One region of the Paenibacillus sp. CH40 genome, then DNA from elsewhere that is predicted to be linked to it. Evidence: predicted binding sites of a transcription regulator. Region 1 holds the regulator's gene; the other holds the start of a gene.
What was found. Region 1 encodes CtsR, which represses protease genes until heat stress. Its sites were predicted from a motif close to ATGGTCAATAAAGGTCAAACA; they were not measured.
Positions count from the first base shown of each region.

Region 2: clpP (ATP-dependent Clp endopeptidase proteolytic subunit ClpP) is a predicted target of CtsR. The motif match lies at 12,071-12,091, and genes of this name have one in related genera.

Region 1 is NZ_JANAVQ010000015.1:46,256-62,085, forward strand. It holds gene cysS (cysteine--tRNA ligase) at 1-632, opposite strand, end outside; gene cysE (serine O-acetyltransferase) at 657-1,337, opposite strand; gene gltX (glutamate--tRNA ligase) at 1,823-3,283, opposite strand; gene ispF (2-C-methyl-D-erythritol 2,4-cyclodiphosphate synthase) at 3,323-3,799, opposite strand; gene ispD (2-C-methyl-D-erythritol 4-phosphate cytidylyltransferase) at 3,796-4,494, opposite strand; gene NLX73_RS24415 (PIN/TRAM domain-containing protein) at 4,565-5,650, opposite strand; gene pssA (CDP-diacylglycerol--serine O-phosphatidyltransferase) at 5,844-6,590, opposite strand; gene disA (DNA integrity scanning diadenylate cyclase DisA) at 6,645-7,721, opposite strand; gene radA (DNA repair protein RadA) at 7,734-9,107, opposite strand; gene clpC (ATP-dependent protease ATP-binding subunit ClpC) at 9,349-11,793, opposite strand; gene mcsB (protein-arginine kinase McsB) at 11,838-12,902, opposite strand; gene mcsA (protein-arginine kinase activator protein McsA) at 12,931-13,455, opposite strand; gene NLX73_RS24450 (CtsR family transcriptional regulator) at 13,529-13,993, opposite strand; gene NLX73_RS24455 (GNAT family N-acetyltransferase) at 14,535-15,722, opposite strand.
Region 2 is NZ_JANAVQ010000009.1:166,200-182,029, forward strand. It holds RNA gene ssrA (transfer-messenger RNA) at 1-102, opposite strand, end outside; gene smpB (SsrA-binding protein SmpB) at 353-832, opposite strand; gene rnr (ribonuclease R) at 1,113-3,728, opposite strand; gene secG (preprotein translocase subunit SecG) at 3,924-4,157, opposite strand; gene eno (phosphopyruvate hydratase) at 4,499-5,785, opposite strand; gene gpmI (2,3-bisphosphoglycerate-independent phosphoglycerate mutase) at 5,849-7,393, opposite strand; gene tpiA (triose-phosphate isomerase) at 7,395-8,147, opposite strand; gene NLX73_RS21690 (phosphoglycerate kinase) at 8,206-9,387, opposite strand; gene gap (type I glyceraldehyde-3-phosphate dehydrogenase) at 9,508-10,518, opposite strand; gene NLX73_RS21700 (sugar-binding transcriptional regulator) at 10,612-11,649, opposite strand; tRNA gene NLX73_RS21705 (tRNA-Arg) at 11,919-11,993, shown strand; gene clpP (ATP-dependent Clp endopeptidase proteolytic subunit ClpP) at 12,204-12,800, shown strand; gene NLX73_RS21715 (PdaC/SigV domain-containing protein) at 12,925-14,028, opposite strand; gene NLX73_RS21720 (SIMPL domain-containing protein) at 14,268-15,029, opposite strand; gene NLX73_RS21725 (HPr family phosphocarrier protein) at 15,304-15,573, opposite strand; gene whiA (DNA-binding protein WhiA) at 15,710-15,830, opposite strand, start outside.

The sequences.
Region 1 (15,830 bases):
GCAGAGCATTCGATATGCCAGCCTGGTCGTCCATCTCCCCAAGGGCTCGACCAATAAATTTCGCCCGGTTTCGCTGCCTTCCAGAGTACAAAGTCCTCAGCATTTTCCTTGCGTTCATCCACATTGATGCGAATACCGAACTGAAGCTCTTCCAGATTTTGACCTGACAGTTGTCCGTAATCTTTGAACTTTTTGGTTCGATAGAACACATCGCCATCATTCTCATAGGCATAGTCCTTGTCTACCAATTCCTTAATAAAATCAATAATCAGGTCCATGCTCTCTGTTACACGAGGGTTCATACTGGCAGCAGGAACATTCAATCCTGCCAGATCCTCATGGTAGGCAGCAATAAATTTCTCAGCAACTGCCGAAACCTCCATATCAAGTTCCCGAGCTTTGCGGATTAATTTATCATCGACATCCGTAAAATTCACCACATAGTTTACATCATAGCCCAAGTACTCCAGGTAGCTGCGCACCACGTCAAATACAATTACAGGTCGTGCATTGCCAATATGAATGTAATCATACACGGTAGGTCCGCATACATACATTTTAACCTTTCCAGGCTCCAGTGGCACAAAAGGCTCCCGACTCCTCGTCATTGTATTATAAATTTGAAGCGGCATTGTTATGTTCCTCCCTCATGAAAATCATTTTTCTAATTTATTCTCTTGGGTCACCTGATGTTTCTGAGCAGATGCCCCATCCTTCAAATCAGACATTTCTGCACGCAAACGTTCTATTTCCCGTTGAAGTTCTCGCATAGAGTCCACAACCGGATCAGGCAATTGATGACTAAGTCGGTCTGGACGCCTACCATCCTGTCTGACAACTCGCCCCGGGATGCCCACCACCGTACTGTTTGGTGGAACTTCTTTGAGCACAACCGAGTTAGAGCCAATGTTGGATTGTGCCCCAATCGTGAAAGAACCTAATATCTTCGCACCGGAGCCGATAACAACATTATTCCCAATGGTCGGATGGCGCTTCCCTTTCTCTTTCCCAGTCCCGCCGAGTGTGACCCCCTGATACAATATGACATCGTCGCCAATCTCACAGGTTTCACCGATGACAACTCCCATGCCATGATCAATGAACAGCCGATCTCCGATACGAGCGCCAGGATGAATTTCAATGCCTGTCATAAACCTTGATACCTGGGATATAACACGGGCTAGAGTACACCAGTTTCGCAAATAAAACCAATGTGCGATTCGATGTGCCCAAAGGGCATGAACGCCGGAATACGTAAAAATGACCTCCAGCTTACTCCGGGCGGCCGGATCATTATCCAAAACAGTCTGAATGTCGGATTTGAAATGTCTGAACATGTCGCCCTCCTATTCCCTTCATATCCTTGCCGCATCATCACAACACTTCACGTTCCGCCAATTTTCGCATCCACCAGCACTCTTCGACATTTTTCAATCTATAACGAGTCTGAGTCTGATAAAAAAGAAAAAGCGTCTCCGCAGCCTAAGCTGCAGAGACGCATGAACGTGGTCCCACTCTGCTTCGAACATATCTGCTGCATAAAAAGCAGACAGCCCGTCTTTGGCGTCCTGTAACGGGAACGACTCGGCACGCCCTTGTCACATCAGCATTTGACGCTAATGTAAGTTCGGGCGCACGGCTCCCAGGCGCATTTCCTCCGCAGGGATCTGGACGGCTCTCAGCCTGGGGTTTCCCCTCGACCGTCCTCTCTGGCAGATGCCCATATGCAGTGTACTTCTCCTGTTCGCAGCCTTTACACGTAAATATCAATCCGTATCAATGGAGTCATTATAGCGAAAAGACAACAAATTGACAAGAAATATCAGCCTTTAATTTGTGCCTTGAGACGATCCAGTACCTTGTCACGTCCGAGCAAAAAGATGGTTTCATTCAGATCTCGTCCATGCGTTTGGCCTGTAAGAGCCACACGAATCGGCATGAATAGTTGTTTTCCCTTAAAACCCGTTTCCTTTTGAACTTCCTTGATCAGCTTAGCCATTTGTGGAGCTGTAAATTCCTCACTCGTTTCAACTTTACCTGCAAAAGCTCTAAGTACCTCAGGAACCTGCTCTTCGGCCAATACAGCTGCTGCTTCAGCATCCAGTTCCAGATGTGAACGGAAAAACAACTCAGACAACGCTACAATATCGGATGCAGAAGTCATCTGTTCCTGGTATAAACGAACAAGGGCCTTAGCCCAATCCAGTTGTTCCGCAGACAGTTCAGTCGGCAACAACCCCGCTGTCTGGAGATGGGGAATCGCCATGCTGGCAATTCGCTCAGGATCAGCCTTTTTAATATAGTGATTGTTCAGGTAAGCAAGCTTATTGGTATCAAACACAGCTGGACTTTTGGACAAACGATTAGGATCGAAAATCGAAATCAGTTGTTCCCGATCATAGATCTCTTCTTCGCCTTCCGGGGACCAGCCCAGTAGTGCAATGAAGTTGAATATAGCTTCTGGCAAATAGCCCAACTTGTCATACTGCTCCATGAACTGAATAATGGATTCGTTACGCTTACTGAGCTTTTTGTGATCCTCGCCTACAATCAGCGTCATATGACCGAAGCGTGGCGGTTCCCAGCCGAGAGCTTCAAAGATCATCAACTGCCGCGGTGTATTGGAAACATGGTCTTCGCCCCGTAGTACATGCGATATTTTCATCAAATAATCGTCAACCGCTACAGCGAAGTTATATGTCGGAATACCATCCTTTTTGACGATAACAAAATCGCCGCTTTCCTTGGAATTAAACGTAATTTGACCTTTAACGATATCATCAAACGTATATTCACGATCTTCCGGTACGCGAAAACGAATACTTGGTACACGGCCCTCTGCTTCGAATGCCTGGCACTGTTCTTCTGTTAGATCACGATGTTTTCCAGAATAGCGTGGTGTCTCCCCACGTTCCGTCTGTTCTTCACGCTCGCGCTCCAGCTCTTCTTCAGTGCAGTAACAGCGATAAGCCAAACCACGATCCAGCAAATCCTGCCAGTACGTTTTATATATGTCCAAGCGTTCCGTCTGACGATAAGGTCCAAACTCGCCTCCCACGTCTACGCTCTCATCCCAGTCCATACCCAACCATTTCAAATATTTAAGTTGGCTTTCTTCTCCGCCCTCAATATTGCGCTTCACATCTGTGTCTTCAATACGAATAATAAATTTTCCACCTTGATTGCGAGCAAACAAATAATTAAATAATGCCGTTCTAGCATTTCCAATGTGCAGATGCCCTGTAGGGCTTGGTGCATAGCGTACACGAACTTCCGTGCTCATATAATCTCCTCCAAATTGAATTACTCAAGATGATAGCATTTACTTGATAAGACAGACAACCGATTGAGCCGCGATTCCTTCACCCCGTCCGGGAAACCCGAGTTGCTCTGTCGTGGTCGCCTTGACGTTCACCTGGGATAGCTCCTCTGCTTCCAGCGCCCGTGCGATGACTTCATTCATCTGCGGAATATACGATGCCATTTTGGGCTTTTGTGCGATAATCGTAGAATCAATATTCCCCAAGCGATATCCTCGCTCTTTAGCTAGCCCCCACACATGCTCCAGTAGCTTAAGACTGTCGGCATCCTTAAATTCTGGGTCATTATCCGGAAAATGCTTCCCGATGTCGCCCAAGCCAAGCGCGCCTAGGATAGCATCACTAATGGCATGCAGCAGCACGTCTGCATCGGAATGGCCCAACAAACCTTTTTCATACGGAATATTCACACCTCCGATGATGCATGGCCTTCCTTCCACCAGCTGGTGGACGTCAAATCCTTGTCCCACTCTGATCAATTTATATCCTCTCCCTCTGTTTTTACCCATAACGCCGCCATATCCAAATCCTCAGGCGTAGTAATTTTGATGTTCTTGTAGCTGCCTTGAACGACAGTAACCGGAATTCCTAGCCGCTCTATCAGCATAGAATCATCTGTTCCCAAGAATCCCGACTGCTCCGCCTCCTCATAGGCTCGCAGCAGATCGGAAAGACGAAAAGTCTGTGGCGTTTGAATACTCCACAGACTTCGGCGATCCGGCGTTGCTGTAATGATACCATCCCCGTTCACTTGCTTGACCGTATCCTTTACAGGTACTGCCGCTACAGAAGCACCAGTACGCTGGGCTGCCTCAAGGCATGAACGTACAAGCTCAGGTTGAATGAGTGGACGCACACCATCATGCACCATCACCCAATCCGCTTGTAAGTGGCGCAGACCGCGATAAACCGAATGCTGGCGTTCATTGCCACCAGCCACCACCCGTACATTTTTACCGATTTTGTATTGATGAATCCAATCTCGGCAGCGTTCCACATCTCCTGTCCCAGTCACCATCACCATTTCATCCACTTCGGGCATAGCTGCGAATATTTCAAGTGTATGTATGAAGATGGGCTTGTCCCGCAAAAGCAGAAATTGCTTGCTCTCCTGCGTCCCCATACGGGAGCCGCGCCCTGCTGCCACAATGACAACTCCTACCCGATTGTTCATTCAAATAACTCCTGCCCTGATCGCACTTGGACGATCCGTATGATAACACATCTACTTCATCATACCGCGTTTATTGAGCTTTTTCCAATAATTTTGGTTTAGCAAAGATCATACGGCCGGCAGAGGTCTGAAGTACACTCGTGACCAGTACCTCCATCAGAGAGCCAATATAGTCACGTCCGCCTTCTACAACAATCATCGTGCCATCATCCAGATAGGCTACACCCTGCCCATGCTCCTTGCCGTCTTTAATAATCTGCACCATAATTTCCTCGCCGGGCAATACGACAGGCTTCACTGCATTCGCCAAATCGTTAATATTCAGCACCGATACACCTTGCAGTTCGCATACTTTATTCAGGTTAAAATCATTAGTTACAACTTTACCCTGCAACACCTTTGCCAGCTTGACCAGCTTACTGTCGACCTCTGAAATTTCCTCAAAATCACCTTCGTAAATGAGCACATTCACATCCAGCTCTTTTTGGATTTTATTCAAAATATCCAGACCCCGGCGTCCACGATTACGCTTAAGTAAATCTGATGAATCTGCAATATGCTGAAGCTCCTCCAGCACAAATTCAGGAATCACAATCGTTCCTTCAATAAAACCTGTCTTGCAAATATCTGCAATACGTCCATCTATAATGACGCTGGTGTCCAATATTTTATGCTCCTCCAGCTTGCGTTCTTCTACACCCGTTCCCCGACCAAAAAAACCAGAACTCCAAAAGGAAGACAGCTCGTCCCGCTTTTCTAGTCCAACCATCAATCCTACATATCCGCATATCACGGTAACAGCGGTCTGGATAAGTTGACCCGGGGCCCCCAACCATGAAAAAAGCGGATAAACTGCTAAGGAAAGCGTCAATCCAACCGCTAAACCAATCACACCTGCCATCATCTCGTTCATCGGAATTCGTACCAAGCCTTCAATGCCCTGCTGCAATCGATTTGCCACGGATGCCCCTGCGAATGAACACCCAGCCATAAATAGCACTGCTCCCGCCATCATCCAAACAATCATTCCCGGTAAAGACCCATCACTCAACCATTGTGGCATCCACGATACAATGCCTCCTACCCGCTGGTATAACGTATAGCCAAACCATGCTCCGCACAATCCTGTAAAAGTTAAAATAGCCTTTCTCCACATTGAGTCTCTATACCTCCTTTATTTTCTTTGCATATAGTCTGCTGCTTATTGGATACATAGCATTTCTCTTACCAGTATGATCCATTTTCCACATAACTAACCCTGTGTTTTCACTTTTTATGCATAAAAAAAAGCATTTATCTCCCTAAAATGATTCAAGGAAATAAATGCTTATTCTTGTTCTTGCTTGATACTAGCGCTGTGAATGACGATATTGATCGTCCTGTTCTTCCTGACTGGAACGCTCCCGATCACGTCCACGTCTGCGTGACAGCTTACGAATGTTCAGCTTCATACCATACAATGCATACAGCACCAGCGGTACAAAAATCAGCTTCGACAGCTGGTCAGGGAATTTAACAGCCAACACCACCGCTGCAATTACGACCCATGGAGCAACCCAGATCGCTTTTTTCGGAAGGCCGACCTTTTTAAAATTCGGATATCTCATGGAGCTGACCATCAAATAAGAAACCAGCAACATGGCAATCGACATGTATAACAATGAAATATCGTTATGGAATAAGGACAAAGTGGCTAATACGCCACCTGCTGCCGGAATTGGCAAACCCGTAAAATAACCTGGTACACCAGGACGTACGTTAAATCGAGCCAAACGCAACGCTCCGCACATCGGGAAAATGGCAGTAACCGTCCAAGCGAGAGCCGAATTCGCATCATGAAAAGCAACCATGTACATAATAACTGCGGGAGCAACACCAAAAGATATCATATCTGATAAGGAGTCCAGTTCTTTACCGAATTCGCTTTGGGCATTCAGGACCCGGGCCATCCTACCATCCAGTCCGTCCAACAACATGGCGACAATAACCATAATAGCGGCAAGACTGTATTTTCCGTCTACAGCCAATAAAATGGCGATCATTCCGAGAAACAAGTTACCTAAGGTACACATGTTCGGAATTGATTTGGTAATCATCTCTTCACCTCAATGTATGAATTGTTCCATTATAATCCTTTCACTGTATTACATTTACATTTGCCTGTCAATGAAAACTTGTTCCTGCAAACGTTTAAGACCTTCTTTAATCGTACGCGCACGAACCTCTCCAATACCATCCACTTCATCCAGTTCTTCTATCGTTGCTGTGATGACATGTGGAAAACGTCCAAACCGCTCCACCAGATTATGAATAATCACATTCGGCAAACGCGGTATCTTGTTCAGTACCCGATAGCCACGTGCAGCAATATACTCCTCTGATGTCGCAGCTGAAGAAGGGTAGCCTAGTAAACGTACAATATGATTCACATCCAACAATTCATCGTCCGTAGAACGTTTGAGTCCCAATATAATTTCACGAATCTTCTCGTCGCTATCGTCTTTGGCATAATCCTTATACAGCAACCAAGCTTCTTCCTCAATGTTGCTGACAAGCTCTTCCATCTGCATACTAATTAGACGGCCCTCATTTCCGAGCTCGTTAATAAATCGTTTGATTTCCATTTTGATGCGCAGCACCATTTCGATCCGCTGGATGACATTAACGACCTCCGGCATGGTAACCAGCTCTTCAAATTCAGATGCTGTCAAATTGGTAGAGGCTTGCCCCAACACGGATCTATATTTTTCTAACGTCTGAATAGCCTGATTAGCTTTCGTTAAAATAACTCCGATTTCCTTGAGCGCATACCGTAATGTCCCCTGATACAAGGTAATAATATTACGCCGTTGGGAAATAGACACAACTAATTTGCCAGTCTGCTTTGCAACTCGTTCTGCTGTCCGGTGCCGAATTCCCGTCTCAATTGAAGAAATGGAGGAGTCCGGAATCAGTTGCGTATTGGCATATAAAATTCGTTTTAAATCCTCGCTCAATATGATTGCGCCGTCCATTTTAGCCAATTCATACAAATAGTTCGGTGAAAAATCACAATTGATGGAGAAACCGCCATCCACGACTTCCATAACTTCTGGGCTATAGCCAACGACCAGAAGAGCACCCGTTTTGGCACGCAAAACGTTTTCCAACCCGTCGCGAAAGGGAGTTCCCGGTGCCACAAGCCGCAGCAAATCGTTCATTTTATCCAGTTGGCTCGCTTCTTTCATTCTCAATGCCCCCTAATCTAATGCGGCTGCCAGTGCATCTGCCACCGTTCCTACTCCTATAATTTGTATCCCTTTCGGATGTGTCCAGCCCTTCAAGCTTTTCTCCGGCATGATCACCCGTTTGAAACCTAGTTTCTCCGCCTCTCGTACTCGCTGTTCCGCTCGGGATACCGCACGCACCTCACCTGTCAGTCCCACCTCGCCAAAAATCACATCATACGGCTTTGTAGGAGCATCCCTAAAGCTGGAAGCAATACTCACAGCTATAGCCAAATCCACCGCCGGTTCATCCAACTTCACGCCTCCGGCTACGTTGAGATAAGCGTCCTGGTTTTGCAAAAACATGCCCATCCGCTTTTCTAGCACGGCTATGATTAATCCCATTCGATGATGGTCGACTCCTGTGCCCATTCGGCGTGGAGAGGGAAAATGTGTAGCTGCAATCAATGCTTGCAGTTCAACCAATACAGGTCGGGTTCCTTCCATACTGGCTACAACAGTAGAACCTGCCACACCCAGTGGTCGTTCAGACAGGAAAAGTTCAGAAGGATTCGACACCTCACGCAAACCGCTTTCAGCCATTTCAAAAATACCAATTTCATTTGTAGAACCGAAACGATTTTTAACTGCACGCAAAAGCCGATACGTATGGTGACGCTCTCCTTCAAAATAAAGTACACAATCAACCATATGCTCCAACAAACGCGGACCTGCAATGGCCCCTTCCTTGGTCACATGTCCTACCAATACCGTAGCAATACCGAGCCCCTTGGCAATTCGCATAAAGCGTGAAGTACACTCCCGCACCTGAGCCACACTACCTGGTGCACTCGTCACCTCAGGCAAATATACAGTCTGTATCGAGTCGATGACCAAAAACTCCGGCTTCAAGCTGTCCACCGCTTCTTCAATCGTCTCCAAATTCGTCTCACATAATACGTATAGGCTGGGGGACAAGGCACCGAGCCGATCTGCACGTAGTTTCGTTTGACGGACAGATTCCTCACCAGACACGTACAGCACCTTTAAACCAGTTAAAGCCAGTTCATTAGATGTTTGCAGCATGAGCGTAGATTTACCGATTCCCGGATCACCGCCCACCAAAACGAGTGAACCCGGCACCACACCTCCACCGAGTACTCGATTCAATTCGCCAATTCCCGTCAAGATTCGTGTTTCTTTACCACTCTCCACCTCTATAATAGGGAGTGGCTTGTCTTTTGTGCTATGAGTAAGAAGGGAAGACCCCATTCCTTGAGTTTTTACAACGCTTTCCGTTTCTTCGACCATGGAATTCCATGCCTGGCATCCAGGACATTTTCCGTACCATTTGGGCGATTCATAACCACATTCCGTACAGGAAAATTTTGTTTTCACTTTAGCCATACTTTGTTCCCTGGCTCCTTATTGACGACGATGATGTCAAATTTATGTTCATACAGCCCAGAAAGAGCTGTAACAATAAAAGTTTACCATTGAAGCTTGGCGGACGTAAAGCAATATCACAAACTTTCCCAAAGCATTTACCCAACCTTTTCACCGTGTTTTATACACAAAAAGGGTGTCTTCGCAATAGCTTTCCAGCTTGCGAGACACCCTTTTCTGCTATCTTATTTAGTAAACTGCTTTAGGACTTGGCAGATACATTATCCTTTTTGGTTACAGTCAATGCACCGTTCTCCTCATCAATGAAGAGTGAGTCACCTTTAGTAATGTTGCCAGTCAACAGTTCCTCGGACAGGCGATCTTCAATATGCTTCTGGATTGCACGACGCAATGGACGCGCACCATACGCTGGATCAAAGCCTTCCTTGGCAAGGAATTTTTTAGCGTTGTCTGTCAACTCGAAGTCCACCTCATACTCATTCAGGCGCTTACGCAGCTCCTCAGACATGAGTGATACAATTTCGGCAATATGTTTTTCTTCGAGAGAATGGAAAACGATAATTTCATCAATCCGGTTCAAGAACTCAGGACGGAAGCTTTTCTTCAGTTCATCCATCACTTTGCCCTTCATATTATCGTAATCCGCTCCAGCGTCCACTACAGCTGTAAAACCAAGCGTGGAGTTACGTTTAATCGCCTGTGCACCAACATTAGATGTTAAGATGATGAGTGTATTACGGAAATCAACGACACGACCTTTGGAATCTGTCAGACGACCATCTTCCAGCACTTGCAGAAGAATATTGAATACTTCTGGGTGTGCTTTTTCAATTTCATCCAGCAACACAACAGAGTATGGCTTACGACGTACCTTCTCAGTCAGTTGACCGCCTTCTTCATATCCAACGTACCCTGGAGGCGCTCCTACCAGACGGGACGTGGAGTGTTTCTCCATATATTCGGACATATCGATACGGATAACCGCATTTTCATCTCCAAACATGGATTCAGCCAAAGCACGTGCCAACTCTGTTTTACCAACCCCAGTTGGACCGAGGAAAATAAAGGAACCAATTGGACGCTTCGGATCTTTCAGTCCGGCACGTGCCCGGCGAATCGCCCGGCTTACTGCCTTAACTGCTTCATCCTGTCCAATTACCCGCTCATGCAACAACTCTTCCATATTCAACAAGCGGTGTGTTTCTTCCTCTTTCAGCTTGCTGACTGGAACACCTGTCCAGATTGCAACGACTTGAGCGATATCCTCTGGGGTAACTTCGGAATCTGTACGACCCTGTTGTTCTTTCCATTGGTTTTTCGTCACGTCTAACTCTTCACGGATTTTTTGCTCTGTATCACGCAGCGCTGCCGCTTTTTCAAACTCCTGACTTTGTACCGCTGAATCCTTTTCCTTACGGATATCTTCCAGACGGTTTTCCAGCTGTTTCAGGTTTGGCGGTACAGTGTAAGAATTCAGCCTTACTTTGGAGCCCGCCTCATCAATAAGGTCAATAGCCTTATCTGGCAGGAAGCGGTCGGTGATATAACGATCTGACAATTTTACGGCTGCTTCAATAGCCTCATCTGTGATCTTTACACGGTGATGCGCTTCGTAACGGTCACGCAGACCATACAAGATTTGAATCGCCTCTTCTGGAGAAGGTTGATCCACTGTAATTGGTTGAAAACGACGCTCCAAAGCAGCATCTTTCTCAATATATTTGCGGTATTCATCTAGCGTGGTCGCACCGATGCATTGTAGCTCGCCACGTGCCAGAGCAGGTTTCAGGATGTTGGACGCATCAATTGCGCCTTCCGCTCCACCAGCACCAATCAGCGTATGCAGCTCATCAATGAACAACACGATATTACCCGCTTGACGAATCTCGTCCATAATTTTTTTCAAACGATCCTCGAATTCACCACGATACTTGGTGCCTGCTACCACAGAACCCATATCCAGTGTCATTACGCGCTTGTCGCGCAACGTTTCGGGAATCTCATTCGCTATGATTTTTTGGGCCAATCCTTCGGCAATCGCCGTTTTACCTACCCCAGGCTCACCAATCAGAACCGGATTGTTCTTTGTACGGCGGCTGAGCACCTGAATCACGCGTTCGATTTCCTTGCTACGCCCAATAACAGGGTCCAGGTTGTTTTCCTTCGCAGATGCCGTCAGATCGCGTGCCAGACTGTCCAGAGTTGGCGTGCTGACATTAGCTGGAGCACCGTGATGGCTGGAAACAGCCTCGCTGCTACCGAGTAATTGAAGCACTTGCTGACGCGCTTTGTTCAGACTAATGCCCAGGTTATTCAGTACACGTGCTGCTACGCCTTCGCCTTCACGAATAAGACCAAGCAAAATATGTTCTGTACCTACATAGGTATGGCCCAGTTTGCGGGCTTCATCCATAGACAGTTCGATGACTTTTTTGGCGCGTGGAGTATAGGCAATGTTCGTCGGTTGCTCTTGACCGCGTCCAATCAGCGTTTCCACTTCATCCTGGATTTTTTCCAGTCCCAGCCCTAAACCGATTAAGGCTTTCGCTGCTATTCCTTCACCTTCACGAATGAGGCCTAGCAAAATGTGCTCTGTGCCAATGTTGTTGTGTCCCAATCGAACAGCTTCTTCCTGAGCCAAAGCAAGCACTTTCTGTGCACGTTCCGTAAATCTTCCAAACATCATATATCCTGCACCTCCACAGTGTGTATTTCAGATCATTCTATATATTAAAGGGTTGTGCCTAATTTTTGCCGGATCAGCTTCGCCCGGTACATATCGCGCTCTTCGGTATTCATTTTATCCCCAAAGCTTTTTTGCAGGAACCCGGGTTGTGTCATCACATTCAGCTCATTCATCGCTGCGGTGGAAGGACGCTCCAAAATTCCTAAATCTACGCCAAGACGCACATCGGACAGCCGCTGTGCAGCCTCCTTGGAATCCAATACTGCTGCATATGACAAAATACCGAATGAACGCATCACCCGATCTGTAATTCGCAGCATAGATTCATTCATTAGCCTTTCTCTGGCAGAACGCTCGTGCTCAATAATTTGTAGCACCACGCCATGTAGATTCTCAATAATCTCCGCTTCGGTTTGTCCCAGTGTAATCTGATTAGACACCTGAAACAAATTTCCGACCGCTTCGCTGCCTTCACCGTAAATGCCGCGAACCGTAAGACCTACCTGTGAAACAGCAGACAATATACGATTGATTTGATGAGTCATGACTAATGCGGGCAAATGCATCATCACCGAAGCTCTCATACCTGTGCCGACATTCGTCGGACAACTGGTCAGAAAACCTCTCCGATCATCAAATGCATAATCAACATGCGCTTCAAATGCATCATCAATAATCATAGCGCGTTCCCAAGCTTCCCTAACCTGACATCCCGGATATAAGCACTGGATTCGCAGATGATCCTCTTCGTTTATCATAACACTAACCGATTCATCATCGCTAATTAAAACAGCACCGTTACGAGATTCGTTCGCCAAATTAGGACTAATCAAATGCTTCTCAACCAGCACCCGCTTGTCGATCTCATCCAACTCGGATATTTTCAACGTATGAAAAGTACCAAAACCACCTAAATCATCATACTGAAGGATATCCGTTAAGCGTTGAAGTGCTTCTTCCGACTGCTGATTGGTAGCAAGCATGGGAAAAGGCAGATGCTGCAAGTTACGCGCAATTCTCACCCGGCTGCTAATGACAATCTCCGAATCCGCAGCATCACCACGCATCCAGTCACTTAGCGGCTTCTCCGTAAACCGAATATTGGGCATTACGCATCCCTCCTACTCTTCACAAACTTTACTCTTCAGTCATTTCTTTTTCAAGCTCTCTGATTTGATCCCTAAGCTCAGCAGCTGATTCAAATTCTTCCTGTACAATATGCTGTTGCATCTCTTTTTTCAAATCGTCAATTTGCCGTTTAACCTTCAGGCGACCTCCAGTGCGAACCGGAACTTTACCAACATGATTCGTACTCCCATGCACACGCTTGAACAGAGGGTCCAGACGACTATCAAAGTATTGATAGCACGACGGGCATCCGAAACGTCCCAGCTTACTAAACTGTGCATAGGTCATGCCACAATCCTTACATTGCAGGTTTTGCGGACCACTGTGGCCTGGAGACTGGCTCTTTGTACTGGAGTCAAAATCCAGCATCCCCGACAACAAGCTATGAATCGAAAAGCCGTTAGGTGTTCCAGGGATCATCTCCCCTTTTTCCTTGGCACACGTCTCACAAATATGAAACTCTGTCTTTTCGCCATTCACAATTTTGGTGAAATGCAAAGTTGCCGGCCGCATATTACATTCTTGGCACAGCATAAAAGCACCTCCTTTAATGTCAGGATTTATACCACTCCCTACACTACATCCAAACGTTAGTCTCTTTCACACACTATTTGGTAGCCAGCAACGAGATCAGCATAGCCTTAAGCAATCTTGCTCGCAGTTGATCACGATAGGGAAGCTTCAGTAATAATGTATCCCTCGATAAAGCAGCCTTCATTAGATTAGCTTCCCTTTTGCTTAAAAAATGGGCCTCCTCTAACTGATAAATCAGTCCTTCTGCTGCCGATTGGCTTATTTCCTCCCCGATGCTCTGATGAAGATGTGTGTGGATGGCATGCTGTGCAGGCAGCTGAATTCGCTGAATACGAATGTAGCCCCCGCCACCGCGTTTACTTTCCACCACATAGCCTTTTTCCAGCGTAAACCGGGTGCTAATTACATAATTAATTTGCGACGGCACGCAGGAAAAGCGGTCAGCCAGATCATTGCGCTGAATCTCCACTAAACCTTGGGGACTTTCCAGCAATATACTCTTTAAATATTGTTCAATAATATCGGAAACATTGCGCATTTCATCATCCTCCACTAACGGAAACGCAAGTATTCAAGTACATTTCACGCTCCACAGAGTCCGCCGTATATTGAACTTAACCAAACGGTAAAGTCACGAATCTAAGCTGTATTCAGGCTGTTGCCTATTCTACACTCATTGGAATTGTACCGTTTTGTCTCTAGTGTGGCCTTTATTTGCGATTAGTCATACACTTCTCTTATTTTCATAAAAGGCAGCTCCTAACTATACGCAAATCATTTCGATCCTCGTTTGCTTCTTTGCTATCAAAATTACTTTATACGGCCAATCCATCAGCATAATACTTATACAGAAACACACGAGGCTTGATTGACTTTGACTTTCTTTGACTATATTCATATTATAGCACATTATTCATTTTTGCCAAGGGGTCAATACCATTTTTCGCAATCTAATTATGTTTTATACAATACCATAAAAAAACTCTTCCCAATTACAGAAAGAGTTTTGAAAATTATAATAATCACACAAGTTATATTCCCTGAAAAACGAAGCATAAGAAGATCTAAATGGGCCTTTATCAGAAAAAATCCAATAAGAACGTTTGTTTTACTGGTATTACACGTTTAAGTGCAGACACAGATTCACTGTCCCCTTCAATACGCCCCCACTTATACAGATCATCAGCCTGCTGGTAGCCAAGCATCAGAGTCGTCAATGACTGAATCCCAAGTTTCAAGTCAGCTACCATAGCGTTTTCAGATGAATTGCTTGTATCCACTCTCTCCAGATGTCCTTGCCCTTCCGTAGTAATTGTTAATCTCCATACTCCTTCATTCCATGGTGCATATCGATCTGTCAGATTTAAGGTTAAACGTGTTTCCTCTCCAACCTGCTCAAAAGGGTATTTTTCTACAAAAGCAGCTGCATCCACAATACGGCCCATAAAATAAGGCACGGTCTCCTGTTGAATTCGCGGATCATCAAGTAAAAATGGCAGATTGTCATTTGCTGGAACGTAAATAAATTTACCATGGGTTATCATGGAGTCATGATTTGCAAAATAAGTCCATAAAGCCTGACGGGCCGTCTCATTTTCATAAACCAACTCATCACAATTCAACTGTTTATCTTCAATTTTGTATAGTGCATATCCCTGAGGATCGCCTGTTTCTGAGTAATATACCGCAGTTCGATAGTTCTCATTTAAAATCCGCTCTTGCCACCATTCCTTATCTCGTACCAGCGTGCCATTATAACGAGATGCATACGCTTGATACACTTGGTCCATTTCTAAAATATCTTTGACATCGCGTTTGACTGTACCCTCTGTTTTAAGTTTTGCAGGGAATTTTTCAATGGGAATGACATACTTTTTGTATTCAATATACGTTTCCCATCCAAATTTACGATAGAAGGCAAAGGAGAAGGGATGCAGTAAAGAAAGGCTTTGTCCCGCAGACTTCATCTCTTCAAGCGCATGCGTCAACAAACGTGAAACCATGCCTCCGCGACGCTTTTCTGGCCATGTTGCCACACCAGCAATGCCTCCCATATCAAAAACCTGACCGTTTATGTATACCTGTAGCGGTAACAAAGTCAGTTTAGCATTCAAGTCATGTCCGTCGAATATTCCCCATGTTTGCTCTGGTTTGAACTTCTTCCTAGCTTTCTCCAGATCCTCCAGGGACATTGTAAACTGAAAAGCATACTGAGATAATTCAATAGCCGCTTCAAATTCCTTGCGTTGTAATTGTCTGATCTCCATAACTTCGTCACCTCGCTTGTATACTTGGACATCCCTAAAAAGATTACACACTTAGAGTGTGGCAAACCCCATTCTCTCTGTCAACCTTAGAAACAGGTGGTCATCTAA
Region 2 (15,830 bases), on a different contig from region 1:
GTTGTTTGCCGTTTAATAGGCTTTAGCGTTGATGAAGCGGACGCGTCCCCACTACCCGCTACCCATGCTCGAACTATCCCCGTCGAATCCATAAACGCCCCCTTATTATAAAAGGGCTCCACGGATAAAACCGGAAATACCGGAGCATAAGCATGCATAATATCAAAAGCTGAATCCTAGGATTCAACACTCGAACAAAGTTAAAAGCTTTAAAACTGACTACTTCGTTAGTATACCATATTACAGGTCATTACGAAACGAAATGAAGCTATTTAAGCCTTATAAAATAGCACCATTACAGGAACAAGTAACTTCTCCACGTAATTTGTACCATACCCAATAATACAGCAACTTATCTTGCAATTTTCTGCTTCTCGCGCAAAGCACGTTGGATATCACGCTGTGCATCGCGTTTAGCGGCAGCATCACGTTTATCATACTGCTTCTTACCTCTACCCAGTCCGAGCAGAAGCTTGGCATAACCATTGCGAACATAAATCTTTAACGGAACAATCGTGTAGCCTTCCTGTTTGGACAATCCGATAAGCTTGCGAATCTGTTCTTTATGCAACAGCAGCTTACGTGTACGCGTCGGATCGGTAGGATTATTACGATTGCCTTGCTCGAAAGGACTGATATGCATATTGTGAATATGAATTTCGCCATTACGGATCGTAGCAAATGCATCACTTATATTGGAGCGACCATTCCGTAGAGACTTAATTTCTGTTCCCGTAAGCACCATGCCCGCCTCGTAGGTGTCCTCAATAAAATAGTCATGGGAAGCTTTTTTGTTCTGGGCGAGCACTTTCCCGTCTGCCTTCTTACCCATGAATACCACTCCTTATGAATAACGTAATTCACTCTTGAAATCCAGGCATCAAAATCCAGCTACAAAGAGCCACCTAGAAATATATTGTAACAAATTTCAGATGGTAAAAGCAAGAAAGGTCAAGCCTTCTACATTTCAAACTGCACTTATATCACACTTAAAACCAAGCGGCTTCCATCCAATACAGCAGACAGAAACCGCCCGTATAACCTATGCTTCAAGTCAGCTTCATTCACTGCAATGGAAGCTCCAGCCTTCAAAGTAAGTAAGCTCTAGCTACCTACTTCTTCTTTTTCCTCACAAAGCCCGCGGTGCTATTGCCGCCACTTCCGCCCTTATTCTTCCGCTTGCGCCGTGCTGCGCCTTCACCGTTTGGTCTGGCATCACTCCCTGGTGTAGCTGCTCCGCCGATGAAAATACCGCTGGCAGACGTCTTCTTCCGTCGCTTGCTTGCCCCGGATGCTGGCGAGTTATACCCGCCCTTGCCACTGCCAAAGCCGAAGTTGCTAGCTGAGCCGGCTCCAGCTCCGTTTCCGCCGCCGCGCCCGGAACGACCTGCGGTGCTAATCCCTCCGTTACCAGCGCCAGCTTCTTTTGGCTTCCCGGTAACATCACGACCGCCTTTACGCTCTTTGCCAGTCTTGTCCTTGCCGCCCTTGCGGTCACGCCCTTCTCGGCCTTTGCCTTTACCACGGCTCTCGCCACGCGCAAAGTCTCCACCCTGTCCTTTACCGCCAGTCCGTTCACGGCGTGGCCGTTGCTTCATATCGACAAGTTCAAAGTCAATTGTGTAATCTTCCATATTCACGCGCGCGACGCGAACCTTAACCTCATCCCCAATGCGGAACACCTTGGAGGTGCGTTCGCCAATCAACGCCATATGCTGCTCGTCAAAGTGATAATAGTCGTCCGTAAGCGCACTCAGACGCGTCAGGCCCTCCACTGTATTGTCCAGCTCAATGAACATCCCAAAGCTGGTTACACTGCTGATGATCCCCTCGAATTCCTCACCGACCTTGTCCAGCATGTATTCAGCCTTTTTCATCTGCTCTGTATCACGCTCTGCATCCACAGCCACACGCTCACGCTCGGAAGATTGCTGCGCAATATCAGGCATACGTGCAGTCAAATATTCCTGACGCTCGGCTGTTAAAGCCCCGCCATTCTCCAATACCTCACGAATGACACGGTGAATCACCAAGTCAGGGTAACGACGGATCGGCGATGTAAAATGAGAGTAATACTCCGCTGCCAATCCAAAATGTCCTGTCGACTCCGCATCATACTTTGCCTGCTTCATCGAACGCAGCATCATCGTGCTAAGCACGGTTTGCTCCTTCGTACCCTGAATGTCTTCTAGCAACGTTTGTAGCGCACGCGGATGAATGGAATTCCCTCTACCTTTGATCTGATGCCCAAAATTAGCTGCGAAAGCCATAAAGTTTTGCAGCTTCTCTGGATCTGGGTCCTCATGAATCCGGTACAAGAAAGGTACTTTGAGCCAATGGAAATGTTCGGCTACCGTTTCATTGGCCGCCAACATAAACTCTTCAATAATTTGTTCAGCTATCGTACGATCTCTCTTTACAATATCGACAGCTTTGCCTTCATTATCCACAATCACTTTGGCTTCATCAAAGTCAAAATCAACCGCACCTCGGCGCATTCGATTAGCACGCAGCTTCAATGCCAATTCCTTCATCGTGCTGAATACATCAATGAGATCCTTGTACCGTTCCATCAGTTCAGCATCTTCCTCTTCGAGGATTTTGCGAACGTTAGTGTACGTCATCCGTTCCTTCGTTTTAATCACACTGGTGAAAATATCATGCTTTACAACCTTCATATGCTCATTGAATTCCATCTCACAGGATAAAGTCAGTCGATCCACCTGTGGATTCAAAGAACATATTCCGTTCGAAAGTCGATGTGGAAGCATAGGAATGACACGGTCAACCAAATACACGCTACAACCGCGGTTATATGCCTCCTGATCCAGCTTGGAGTTCTCACGCACATAATACCCTACGTCGGCAATATGAACGCCCAGACGGTAGTTTCCGTTCGGCAAGCGCTCTACATTTACAGCATCATCCAGGTCTTTAGCATCCTCGCCATCAATGGTAACAATAATCTTATCACGCAAATCGCGCCGTCCCTGACGGACAATCTCTTCTTCCGTAATCGCGTCGGGAGCTTTTTCCGCTTCCTCTGTTACTTCATCTGGAAAAGCTTCTGGAAGCTGATGCTTGCGAATAACGGACAAAATGTCAACGCCTGGATCATCCTTATGACCCAAAACCTCCAACACTTCGCCTTCCGCCGCAGCTCGTCCTTCTGGATAGCTCACAATACGCACAACGACCTTTTGCCCGTTCACAGCTCCGTTGAAGCTATCCTTTGGAATGAAAATATCCCGGTTAATACGCTTATCATCCGGCAAAACGAAACCGTATGCTTCGTGGCTCTGAAACACGCCTACTACTTGAAGCACTGCGCGCTTCACGATCCGTACAACTTCACCTTCTAGTCGACCGCCCGCAGGTCCCTTCGAGGACACTCTTACCAGTACCGTATCTCCATTCATCGCACTCTTTAAATCATTGGCATGAATATATACATCCGGGTGCTCCCGGTCCTCTGGAATCAGAAAAGCAAATCCCTTGGCATGAGCCTGCAAACGCCCACGCTGCAAATCCATTCGTTCCGGCACACCATAACGGTTTGTGCGGGTCAGCAGAATTTTCCCCTCTTCCTCCAAGGCATTCAAAAGCTTAAGAAATTCACGGAAATCTTCCGCATCCTTAATATCAAAGTGCTGCTCCAGCTCCTGGTAAGTCATGGGTTTGTATGCGGTCTCGCGCATAAAATCGAGTAGTTGTTGCTCTGTTATCATAATATTGTCCACCTCGGGTGACCTTTAATTTTCAGTAATAAATCCGTATGTCCTTGTTCCTTGTTCCTGATACAAGGCTCTTAATATACTCATACCCTAGTATACACGAATTTAATCGACGGCATCCCTGCCTGTCCAAAATCTAAAAAAAGCCCCCGTTTCCCGCGAAACGAAGGCTTAAGGTACATATTTATCTTATTTTGCAAAAAATGCAACTAAAACAGAAACGATCATGAAACCCGCACCCAAAACAGCAGTTGCGCGTTGTAAAATCAAATCCATACCGCGAGCTTTTGTCTTGCCGAACAGATGCTCAGCACCGCCAGAGATGGCACCGGACAAACCTGCGCTTTTCCCCTTTTGCAGTAAAACAACCGCAATAACAGCAATCGAGAACACAACGAGCAGCACTTTCAAAAAGATTTCCATGAAAAATCCCACCTCCTGAGCTTATACATCTGTTTTGCAAAACAACACAGCCTCTTTTATGAAAACATGTACATATCATGTTATAAATAGCCGGAAATTAACGCAAAACACTATTTTTATTCTACCACAGCTTCCAGTAGATAACAACAGCTATAGCAAGTCACTCAGCCATTAAGCCTTTGCAAAGTTATAAATTCTCATACACATCCATAATAACAAAAAACAGACCTGCTCGCGGTGGCGAGTAGGCCTGTTTTATTCATGCGAAAAAGCTTTGAGCGTTCAGACTTCATGATCATAAACCATGAGTCAAGAGACGTCATCAGCATTTTTGCGCAATATTATTTTTTTAGGTTGTAGAAAGATTTCAGGCCGTGGTATTGAGCCAGTTCACCCAGTTGATCCTCAATGCGGAGCAATTGGTTGTACTTCGCAATACGATCAGTACGGGAAGGAGCACCTGTTTTAATTTGGCCTGCATTTGTTGCAACAGCGATATCAGCGATTGTGCTGTCTTCGGATTCACCAGAACGGTGAGAGATAACAGCTGTGTATCCTGCACGTTTAGCCAATTCGATAGCATCGAATGTTTCAGTCAGCGTACCGATTTGGTTTACTTTGATCAGGATGGAGTTACCGATGTTTTCATCGATACCTTTAGCCAGACGCTCTGTGTTTGTTACGAACAGGTCGTCACCAACCAATTGGATTTTGTTGCCCAATTTTTCAGTGAGCAATTTCCAACCTTCCCAGTCATCTTCGGAGCAACCATCTTCAATAGTGATGATTGGGTATTTATCAACCCAAGAAGCAAGCAGGTCAACGAACTCAGCAGAAGTGAAGGATTTGCCTTCGCCTTCCAAAGTGTATTTTCCATCTTTGAAGAACTCAGTGGAAGCAACGTCCATACCGAGGAATACGTCAACACCTGGTTTGTAACCAGCTTTTTCGATTGCTTCGATAATAGTGGACAGAGCTTCTTCGTTAGATTTGAAGTTAGGAGCAAAACCACCTTCATCACCAACAGCTGTGTTCAAACCTTTGGAGTTCAGTACGGATTTCAGGTTGTGGAAGATTTCTGCGCCTACACGCAGAGCTTCTTTAAATGTAGGAGCGCCTACAGGCAGAACCATGAACTCTTGTACGTCAACGTTATTGTCGGCATGAGCGCCACCGTTAACGATGTTCATCATTGGTACTGGCAATTGTTTAGCATTGAATCCACCCAGGTAAGTGTACAGTGGCAAGCCCAGAGCTTCAGCAGCAGCGCGAGCTACAGCCATGGATACAGCCAGAATTGCGTTTGCACCCAATTTACCTTTGTTATGTGTACCATCCAATTTGATCATCAGCGTGTCGATTTCTACTTGGTTCACAGCATCCAAGCCGATTACTTCAGGAGCAATAATTTCGTTCACGTTTTTAACAGCTTGCAGAACGCCTTTACCCAGGTAACGGGATTTGTCGTTATCACGAAGCTCTACAGCTTCGTGAGCGCCTGTGGAGGCACCGGAAGGAACGATAGCACTACCGATAGCACCGGATTCCAGATATACTTCAACTTCAACCGTAGGGTTACCACGGGAGTCGAGGACTTCGCGAGCGTACACGTCAGAAATAATAGTCATTTGTACTTAATCTCCTTTGTGAATCATGATTTATTGGTCAAGCCTATACTTATTAAATCAAGCTTACTTGCGGGATGCAATCATAGATTTTCCTGTCATTTCCGCAGGTTGCGGAAGTTGCATCAAATCCAGAAGCGTTGGAGCTACGTCAGCCAGTATTCCATGCTCACGCAAAACGATATTTTCGTCAGTCAAAATGAACGGAACCGGATTAGTTGTGTGAGCTGTGAACGGACGTCCCTGCTCATCAATTTCCATATCCGCGTTACCATGGTCAGCAATGATAATAACCACGCCGCCTTTGGCTTTAACCGCATCTACAACACGTCCAACACATTCATCCGTCGTCTCTACCGCCTTAATCGTTGGCTCCAGCATACCGGAGTGTCCAACCATATCCGGATTGGCAAAGTTCAGGATAATTGCATCATGCTTGTCGGCTTCGATTTCCTTAACAGCAGCATCCGCTACTTCATACGCACTCATTTCCGGCTGCAAGTCATATGTAGCCACTTTAGGCGAGTTGATCAAAATACGAGTTTCGCCAGGAAGCTCCACATCACGTCCGCCACTGAAAAAGAAAGTAACGTGCGGATATTTTTCAGTCTCAGCAATACGCAATTGCTTTTTGTTGTTTTGAACCAACACTTCACCAAACGTGTTATCCAGGTTTTTCGGTTCGTAAGCTACAAAGCCTTCAACCGTTTCGCTGAACAACGTCAGGCACACAAAGTGCAAATCTTTAGGCCATTTCGGGCCACGGTCAAAACCACGGAAGTCCGCGTTTGTAAATACCTGAGACAGTTGAATCGCACGGTCAGGACGGAAATTGAGGAAGATAACAGAGTCATTGCTTTCGACCAGACCTACAGGACTTCCGTCAGCCTTCACAATAACCGTTGGCTCCACAAATTCGTCGAACACTGATTTTTCATACGATTCTTTTAATGCTTCCATTGGATCTGTGTATTGAGGACCTTCTCCGTACACGATTGCACGGTAGGATTTCTCTACACGTTCCCAACGTTTGTCGCGGTCCATAGCATAATAGCGTCCTTGTACAGTCGCAATTTTACCTACGCCCACTTCTTGAATTTTAGCGATCAGCTGCTGCATGAAGCCTACGCCGCTGTCAGGCATAACGTCGCGTCCATCCATGAAAGCATGAATGTACACTTCTGTTAAGCCTTCTTTTTTCGCCAAGTCCAGCATAGCGAACAGATGGCTGATATGGCTATGCACGCCGCCGTCGGACAGAAGTCCGTACAGGTGAAGTTTCGTGTTGTTCTTCTTGGCATGTTGCACTGCTTTAACCAGTGTTTCATTGTCGTAGAATTCACCTTCACGGATGGACTTCGAAATACGAGTCAAGTCTTGATATACAATTCGGCCTGCGCCGATGTTCAAGTGACCTACTTCGGAGTTACCCATTTGTCCTTCAGGCAGACCCACTGCTTCGCCAGAAGCCGTCAGCGTTGTATGAGAATACTGTTGTAAATACCGGTCGTAATTCGGTTTGTTGGCCTGCGCAACCGCATTACCTTCTACGGTGTCACGCAATCCGAACCCGTCCATAATAATTAAAGCTACCGGTTTTGGTGCTGTCATCTTACTTCGCCCCCTCAACAAGCGCGATGTACGACGCCGGTTGAAGACTGGCACCGCCCACGAGCGCGCCGTCGATATCGCTTTGACCCAGGTACTCAGTAACATTTTCAGGTTTTACACTGCCACCATACTGAATACGTACAGCATTTGCTGTATTTTCATCATACAGCTCTTTAATCAGACTGCGGATATAGGAAATCACTTCATTCGCATCTTGCGAAGTGGAGGATTTGCCTGTTCCGATGGCCCAGATCGGCTCATAAGCAACAACTACTTGTGCAGCCTGATCCTTAGCCAAACCAGCAAAAGCTGCTACAGTTTGCACTTTTACAACCTCTTTGGTTTGTCCAGCTTCACGGTCTTCCAGCTTTTCGCCTACACACACGATTGGAGTCAGGCCATGACGGAATGCCGCATGAACCTTTTTGTTCACCGTTTCGTCTGTTTCATTAAAATATTCACGACGCTCGGAGTGTCCGATCACAACGTAATCTACGCCCAGATCTTTCAGCATTCCACCGCTAATTTCACCTGTAAATGCACCATCTTCTGCAAAGTGCAGGTTTTGTGCGCCAATTTTAATAGACGTGCCTTTTACTGCTTCAACCAGAGCAGGAAGATTCGTAAATGGTGCGCAAATCACGCTTTCCACTCCTGCAACCTCTGCTTTGCCTTTGATCTCTTCGATGAAAGTTTTAGCTTCTGGTACGGTTTTAAACATCTTCCAGTTACCCGCGATAATCGGTGTTCTCAATGGTTTCAACTCCTAACTATTAGGTGCCCTAAAGCTTTATTCACTCATAGTGCGTTTATTATTTATCGTTCAGTGCGACAACACCCGGAAGTGCTTTGCCTTCCATAAATTCAAGTGATGCGCCGCCGCCAGTAGAGATATGATCCATTTTGTCAGCCAAGTGGAATTTTTCAGCCGCAGCCGCAGAATCACCGCCACCAATGATGGTGTATGCTTCAGTTGTTGCGCAAGCTTCCGCTACTTCACGAGTACCACCAGCGAAAGGCTCGATTTCAAATACGCCCATTGGTCCGTTCCATACAACCAGTTTGGAGTTTTTGATCACATCTGCATAGATTTTACGTGTTTTCGGTCCGATGTCCACGCCTTCCCAATCTGCAGGAATGCCGTCGATATCCACAATGTCCGTGTTCGCCGTAGCGCTGAAATCGTCAGATACAACAATATCAACCGGAAGATAGAAGTTTTTGCCGAGTTTCTTCGCTTTTTCAATAAATCCAAGAGCTACGTCCAGTTTGGATTCATCCAGCAAAGATTGACCCACTTCATGACCTTGAGCTTTGAAGAATGTATAAGTCAAACCGCCACCAATGATTACGTTATCTGCAATGTTCAGCAGGTTGTCGATCACGTCGATTTTGTCTTTTACTTTGGAACCGCCGATAATGGCTGTAAAAGGACGGTCTGGATTCGACAAAGCTTTACCAATGACAGATAATTCTCTTTCCATCAGCAAGCCAGAAACAGCCGGAAGAATATGAGCGATACCTTCAGTGGAAGCATGAGCACGGTGTGCTGCACCAAATGCATCATTCACGAAAACGTCGGCCAGTTCAGCAAATTGCTTCGCCAATTCAGGATCATTCTTTTCTTCTCCTGCATAAAAACGTACATTTTCAAGCAACAGCACGTCGCCGTTTTGCAGTTCAGCCACTTTCGCTTTAACAGCTTCGCCTACCGATTCGTCCACTTTAACTACTGGCTTTTTCAGCAGCTCAGACAAACGTACGCCAACAGGAGTCAGACGCATGGATTCAACAACCTGACCTTTTGGACGTCCAAAGTGACTCGCCAAAATAACTTTTGCACCTTTTTCAATCAAGTAGTTAATGGTTGGCAAGGTTTCACGAATACGCTTGTCATCCGTAATTTTACCGTCCTCAACCGGAACGTTAAAATCTACACGAACAAACACCCGTTTTCCATTCAGTTCTATATCACGTACGCTCTTTTTGTTCATCTCCATATTCCTCCGCACCCTTATAATTTTACGAAACAGGAATTTAAGGCACATTTGATATATAAAGAGCGGAAACAATAACCTGTTTCCGCTCTATGTTATTGCTCAATAAGACTGTTCTTATTTAGCCAGTTTTGCGAAGTATTCCAACGTGCGGATCAATTGTGCAGTGTAGGACATTTCGTTGTCATACCAAGCTACAGTTTTCACCAGTTGTTTGTCGCCAACAGTCAGAACTTTAGTTTGAGTTGCATCAAACAAAGAACCGTAAGTGATACCTTTGATGTCGGAAGAAACGATTTGATCTTCAGTGTATCCAAAAGTATCAGCATCAGAAGCTTCTTTCATTGCTGCGTTGATTTCTTCAGCAGTTACGTTTTTCTCCAGAACTGTTACCAACTCAGTCAGGGAACCAGTTGCTACTGGAACACGTTGAGCCGCGCCATCCAGTTTACCTTTCAGTTCAGGAATTACCAGACCGATAGCTTTTGCAGCACCAGTTGTGTTAGGAATGATGTTTTCAGCTGCTGCGCGAGCACGACGGAAGTCACCTTTAGCATGTGGAGCATCCAAAGTGTTTTGGTCGCCAGTGTAAGCGTGAATTGTAGTCATCAAACCTTCGATGATACCGAATTTGTCTTGCAGTGTTTTAGCCATAGGAGCCAAGCAGTTTGTTGTGCAAGAAGCACCGGAGATTACAGTTTCAGTACCGTCCAGAATTTCATGGTTTACGTTATAAACGACAGTTTTCATGTCGCCAGTAGCTGGAGCGGAAATAACAACTTTTTTAGCGCCGCCTTTCAAATGTTTCTCAGCAGCTTCTTTAGTTGTGAAGAAACCTGTGCATTCCAGAACGATGTCTACACCCAGGTCTCCCCAAGGCAGTTCTTCAGGGTTGCGGTTAGCCAAAACTTTAACTTCTTTACCGTTTACTTTGAAGAAGCCGTCATGTACTTCTACTTCTCCTTGGAAAGTACCTTGTGTTGTATCATATTTCAACAAATGTGCCAACATTTTGGAATCTGTCAAGTCATTGATTGCTACTACTTCAATACCTTCCACGTTTTGAATCCGGCGGAAAGCAAGGCGTCCAATACGTCCGAAACCGTTAATACCAACTTTAACTGTCATGAGTGAGTTCCTCCCAAAGTTCGTTTAGTTTAGTTTTATATATTCAAGACAGACCCGAAAGCCCGTCAAGACAACACCATTCATAAATCCATCTTAACCATTTAAATAATGACTTACAATCTCGGCAGCAGCGCCTTCGTCGGTGACTAGAATGTCTTCTTGTCCGAAACGCAGTACCGCATGAATAGCGGCCGCCTTGCTCTTGCCTCCAGCTACACCTAGAACCGTATCGGTACGCCTGATGTCCTCTAATCGAAGTCCAAGCGTCAGCATTCTGTGAACAACGACGCCATCTTCGTTAAAGTAATAACCAAACGATTCGGCAACGGCCCCCTCACTGCTGATCTGAGCAAAGGTTTCGGGATCAAGTTTACGTCTATGTGCCATCGCTATGGCGTTGCCTATCCCGTGAATGATGATACGACTCTCGCGAATCAGGTTCAATATATCCTGAATGTTCGTATCTTCAAGCAAGGAGTTGTAAGCATGATTGCTGAGCAAATCCGGTACATGGAGCAGACGGTATTGAGCGCCTACCTTGCGAGCCATTGTGGAAGCAATTGTGTTGGCCTGCATTTCCATGCTTTCTCCCAACCCCCCGCGTGCTGGTACAAACCACCCACCCTTAAGTGGGCCATTAGAAGGTAGTGCCAGTTGTTCCGCCACGTCGGCAATCGTCGTGCCACCTGTTACAGCGACCACATCCTCGTCGTCCATAACACTCAGCAACGCTTTTGCTCCAGCGCGCCCCAGCTCCTGCTTTGTTAACGGAGAAGCATCCGAATCCCCTGGAACGACAACCACCTTCCTCAAACCATAGGCTTGACGAATCTGGTCCTCCAATTGGGACAGGCCGAACAAGTTGTTCGCAATCGGCTCCAGCTGTTCCAGCAGATCCAGTCCTGCTTTGCTCACCTTCATGCCTACACTCTCAATCTCAATTAGCCCTTGAGCTTTAAGAAGATCGGTTTCGGCGCGCAACACGCGCTCAGTCATGTTCAGTGAAGCTGCCAGTGTTCTGCGTCCAACAACATCGGACAGCATAATCTGATGCAGGATCGTGTACCTTTTTTTCAAAACATCCATGAGGTCGGGCAGAAGCTGCTTCTGTATTTCTAATATCTTTCGCATGCTTTCCACTCCCGCACACTTCTAAGTTCTGTCTCTAATGCTCTATCTCTAACTGGTCTTAAAACGTCCCGGGATAACTTTTTAAGTCCCACGTATATCTTAACCAATATTTGCTCCACATGCAAGTCTATCTGAACCTATATTTCTCAACCATTTGCCTGAATATGCGCATTTAATAAAAGCTTGCAATTCACTGCTGTATATCATATAATCATCTTTGTTTCCAATTAGCTGTTTAATTAGTTAGTTGTTTGCATTGATTGAACTATGCGCCCGTGGTCCAACGGATATGACGTAGGCCTCCGGAGCCTGAGATCGAGGTTCGATTCCTCGCGGGCGCGCCATTTTAAATGAACTCATAAATGCTTCTATATAATGTTTTAACCGATAAGAGCGCTGAGGGCTCTTTTTTTTAATCATTAGTTTGACTTTCTTTGACTTTTTGTTTGAAATTGTTTATCATGTGGTTAATACGGTAACAGTTTATAAATAAGGGACGTGTAATCGGCATGTCCACCAAATCCACTAACGATATTTAAGGGAGGTTTTTTGACGTGAGCTATGTTCCTATGGTAGTAGAACAAAGTAACCGCGGCGAACGCGCCTATGACATTTATTCCAGACTGTTGAAGGATCGCATTATTTTGTTAGGCTCGGACGTCAATGACGTTGTAGCCAACTCTATTATTGCGCAAATGCTGTTTTTGGCTGCCGAAGATCCTGAAAAAGATATTCACTTGTATATTAACAGTCCTGGCGGTTCCATTACAGCTGGTATGGCCATTTTCGATACGATGCAATACATCAAACCTGACGTATCTACGATTTGCGTAGGTATGGCGGCTTCCATGGGCGCGTTCTTGCTAAATGCAGGCGCCAAAGGTAAACGTTTCGCTTTGCCAAACAGTGAAATTATGATTCACCAACCACTGGGTGGTGCACAAGGCCAGGCAACGGATATTGAAATCCGGGCACGCCGCATTCTGAAAATGCGTGACAAATTGAACCGCATTCTCGCAGATCGCACAGGCCAACCACTGGAGCGCATTGAAAAAGACACAGACCGTGACTACTTCATGTCCGCTGATGATGCCAAGGAATACGGTATTATTGATAAAGTGCTAACTAGCTCCTCTCCAGAAGGTGTATAAGAGAAGAAATTTGCCTCTCGATAGCTGGTAAATGAAAAAGCTGCCCCGGATGTTTTATCCGGTAGGCAGCTTTTTTGCTTTATTGTTTTTTTAGGTTATATACAATTGGAATTGTTTATTTGTACTATTCACTCTGTCCCGCAAAAGGCTTTCCGCCTTGTGGCAGCAGTTGACCGAACGAGTAGGTGAACTCTGGAATTCCATACGCGTATGGCGCATAATCATACAAATCAAACACGATTGTTACTCCACTGCTCGTCACATAAAAATTCTGATCTGCCGCCAGCTCTTTAAATTTGCCGAATCCTTCGCCAGCCTGAAGCGCATCGATTTTTTTCTTCAAATCAGCATTGAGGAACTTTTTGTAGTTCGGATTTGCCTTCAAAACGTCAGACAATTGCAGCAGTTTACCATCAGCGAGCGAGAACGTATATCCTTTACGTGCCGTCATGCCATGTGCGCCACCCGTATACGAGTAATCCTGCATAATTACACTCAGAATACCATTTTTGTTATAGGCAATCGCAAAATCATTTCCGAACTCATACGGTCTTTCTGTTGTAGCCTCTCCCTCAGCCATCATCTTTTTGCCTGCTGCCAATATACCCTCTGCATGCTTTTTAAGCACATTGTTAATGGCCTGTTGAGCCTCAGGATTCAGCTGGCTGCCGCTGATTTGCGGGTACTTAATCTTGTAGGACACCTTCGCATTACTCGATGCTGGAAGTGTTTGAGACGCAATGGTGATCGGATTTAGCTGGCTTTTACTCAGCGTTACTGTTTTCTGAGCAGCATTCCATTGAGCATCTATGCCTAGATAGTCTTTCAGCAGACTCATAGGAATGTATAGCTTCCCAGCGATCTGTTTGGCATCCATGCTACGTGTATTGATTCCATTGACGTTGACGTAGGCATCCGAGGAAGAAGCCATAATGTAAAGTTTATTGTACCCGCTACCTACGGTATATGTCGCTGTTTTCGCATCATAGCTTACTGGAATTCCCAGGCTGTCACGCAGTGCGGCCACCGGAATCATTGTACTCCCGTTCACTTGAACACCTTTAGCGGGCAACGTTTTACCATTCCATTGGATGGTGATTCCTGGTTGCTGTGTTGTCGCTTGTTTGGTCGATGCTGCCTGGATATAGGAAACGGGAACAGCTGCGACTCCTGCTAAAATCCCTGCTGCTAGCAGTGCTGAACCCCATTTTTTCGCATGCTTACTCATATTAAGTATTCCTCCTGTTATTGATCTGTATTGTGTATGTGTGATAATTACTTTTCTTATTATATCTATACCCTATTGTATGTAGTTTACAATCTGTACACTCTCCGATTTCAATATGTACACCTAATAACCCTTAGCTATGACAGACTCATTACAAAAAGGTTTCGATATACAAAAAGAGCCAGCAAGCCAGCCTACGCATGATGCAGGCCGCTTGTGGCTTCGTTTGATGATCTGTATTAGTTCATTTCGTACTGAGCCGACACCTGAACTTTCACTGTTACTTGTCCTGATTGGATCTCTGTCCCGCCACCTGCTACGTCCAAGAGCGATTTTGACATGGCATTTTCACGTTGTGTAAAGACCTGTGCTTCTCCGCCATCTACCGTCACACTCACAAGGACACCTAACCCGCGTTTGGCTGCTTTAGCTACAGCACTCGCTTTAGATTGTGCGCTTCCCAATGCCTTAGTAATGGCTTCCTCTTCATAAGTCGAAGGATCTTCCACGGAAAAACGTACATTATCCACGTTATTGGCTCCGGACTTGGTCGCCTCATCCAATAACTGACCGATTTTATCCAAATCGCGGTATTTGACGGAAAGTGTATGGTTGGCAGTGTACCCTTTGAGCTTTTGCCCTTCTTTTTCGTTATAGGTGTAGTTAGGCTGTACATAAAACTGGCTGGTCTGAATGTCATCTGCGCTGATGCTCCACTTTTCTTTCAGCAGTTGTGTAACCTTGTTCAATTTTGTAGCATTGGCTTTTTGAGCAGCGGCTGCCGTATTCCCTTCTGATTGTACACCGATAGAGAGATAAGCAATATTGGGCTTCGCCAATACTTCCCCGCTTCCAGTCACATTAATTACACCGTTTACCGTCGAAGCTGTTGACGCAGCATAGGCACGATCTGCCCCTGTCCATAATCCTCCTGCTACTCCCCCTGCCATTAATGCTCCTGCGAGAACTGCCGTGGCTACTGTTTTTGTCCAAAGTCTCATTGAATTCAACCTCTTTCTTGTAAATGTTTGTACCTTCCAGACGGAAATGACGGAAAAAGGTTGCAGCCAAGCATACATATTTCCGAAACAGAGCATGACCATGGAAATTTTAATTATTTATAACTTGAACTTAATACGGTCTCTATATTCAACAAATCCACACATAGAACAGTTAACGGAGGAGCGTTCGAAGACTTTTTTCTGGATACAAAAAAAAGCCCCAAAGGGGGCTTTTCACTAAGAGCATACACCATATTACAAAGCAAATCTTTGTTTATTGATTTTCCAGCTCTACCTTACTAACCAGACTTACTAAAGCGTTTACAGCCTGTTCGGCGTCCGCACCTTCAGCACTAATATTGATTTCAGTACCTGTACTGATGGCAAGACTCATAATACCCATGATACTCTTGGCATTAACTTTTTTGTCTTCTTTTTCCACAAAAATCTCAGATGAATATTTATTCGCTTCCTGTACGAACAACGCAGCAGGTCTGGCGTGCAGTCCTGTTTTCAAGCGTACGACTACCGGATGTTTTGACATGTCAGCTTACCCCCTCATCAAATAAATCTGGACACTACTTACTCCATTTTATTTATCACATTATAACATTAACCCGGGACAGACACTAGAAAAAAAACTAAAAAAACCGGGGCTAAAAGCCCCATGGACACTCTTTTTACGGAATCAGGCCATTTTCGCCCCTAATTTTGTCAGCCATCTCATCAATTTTGCGAAGCCGATGATTTACACCCGATTTACTCACGACCCCTTTGAGCATTTCCCCTACTTCTTTCAAA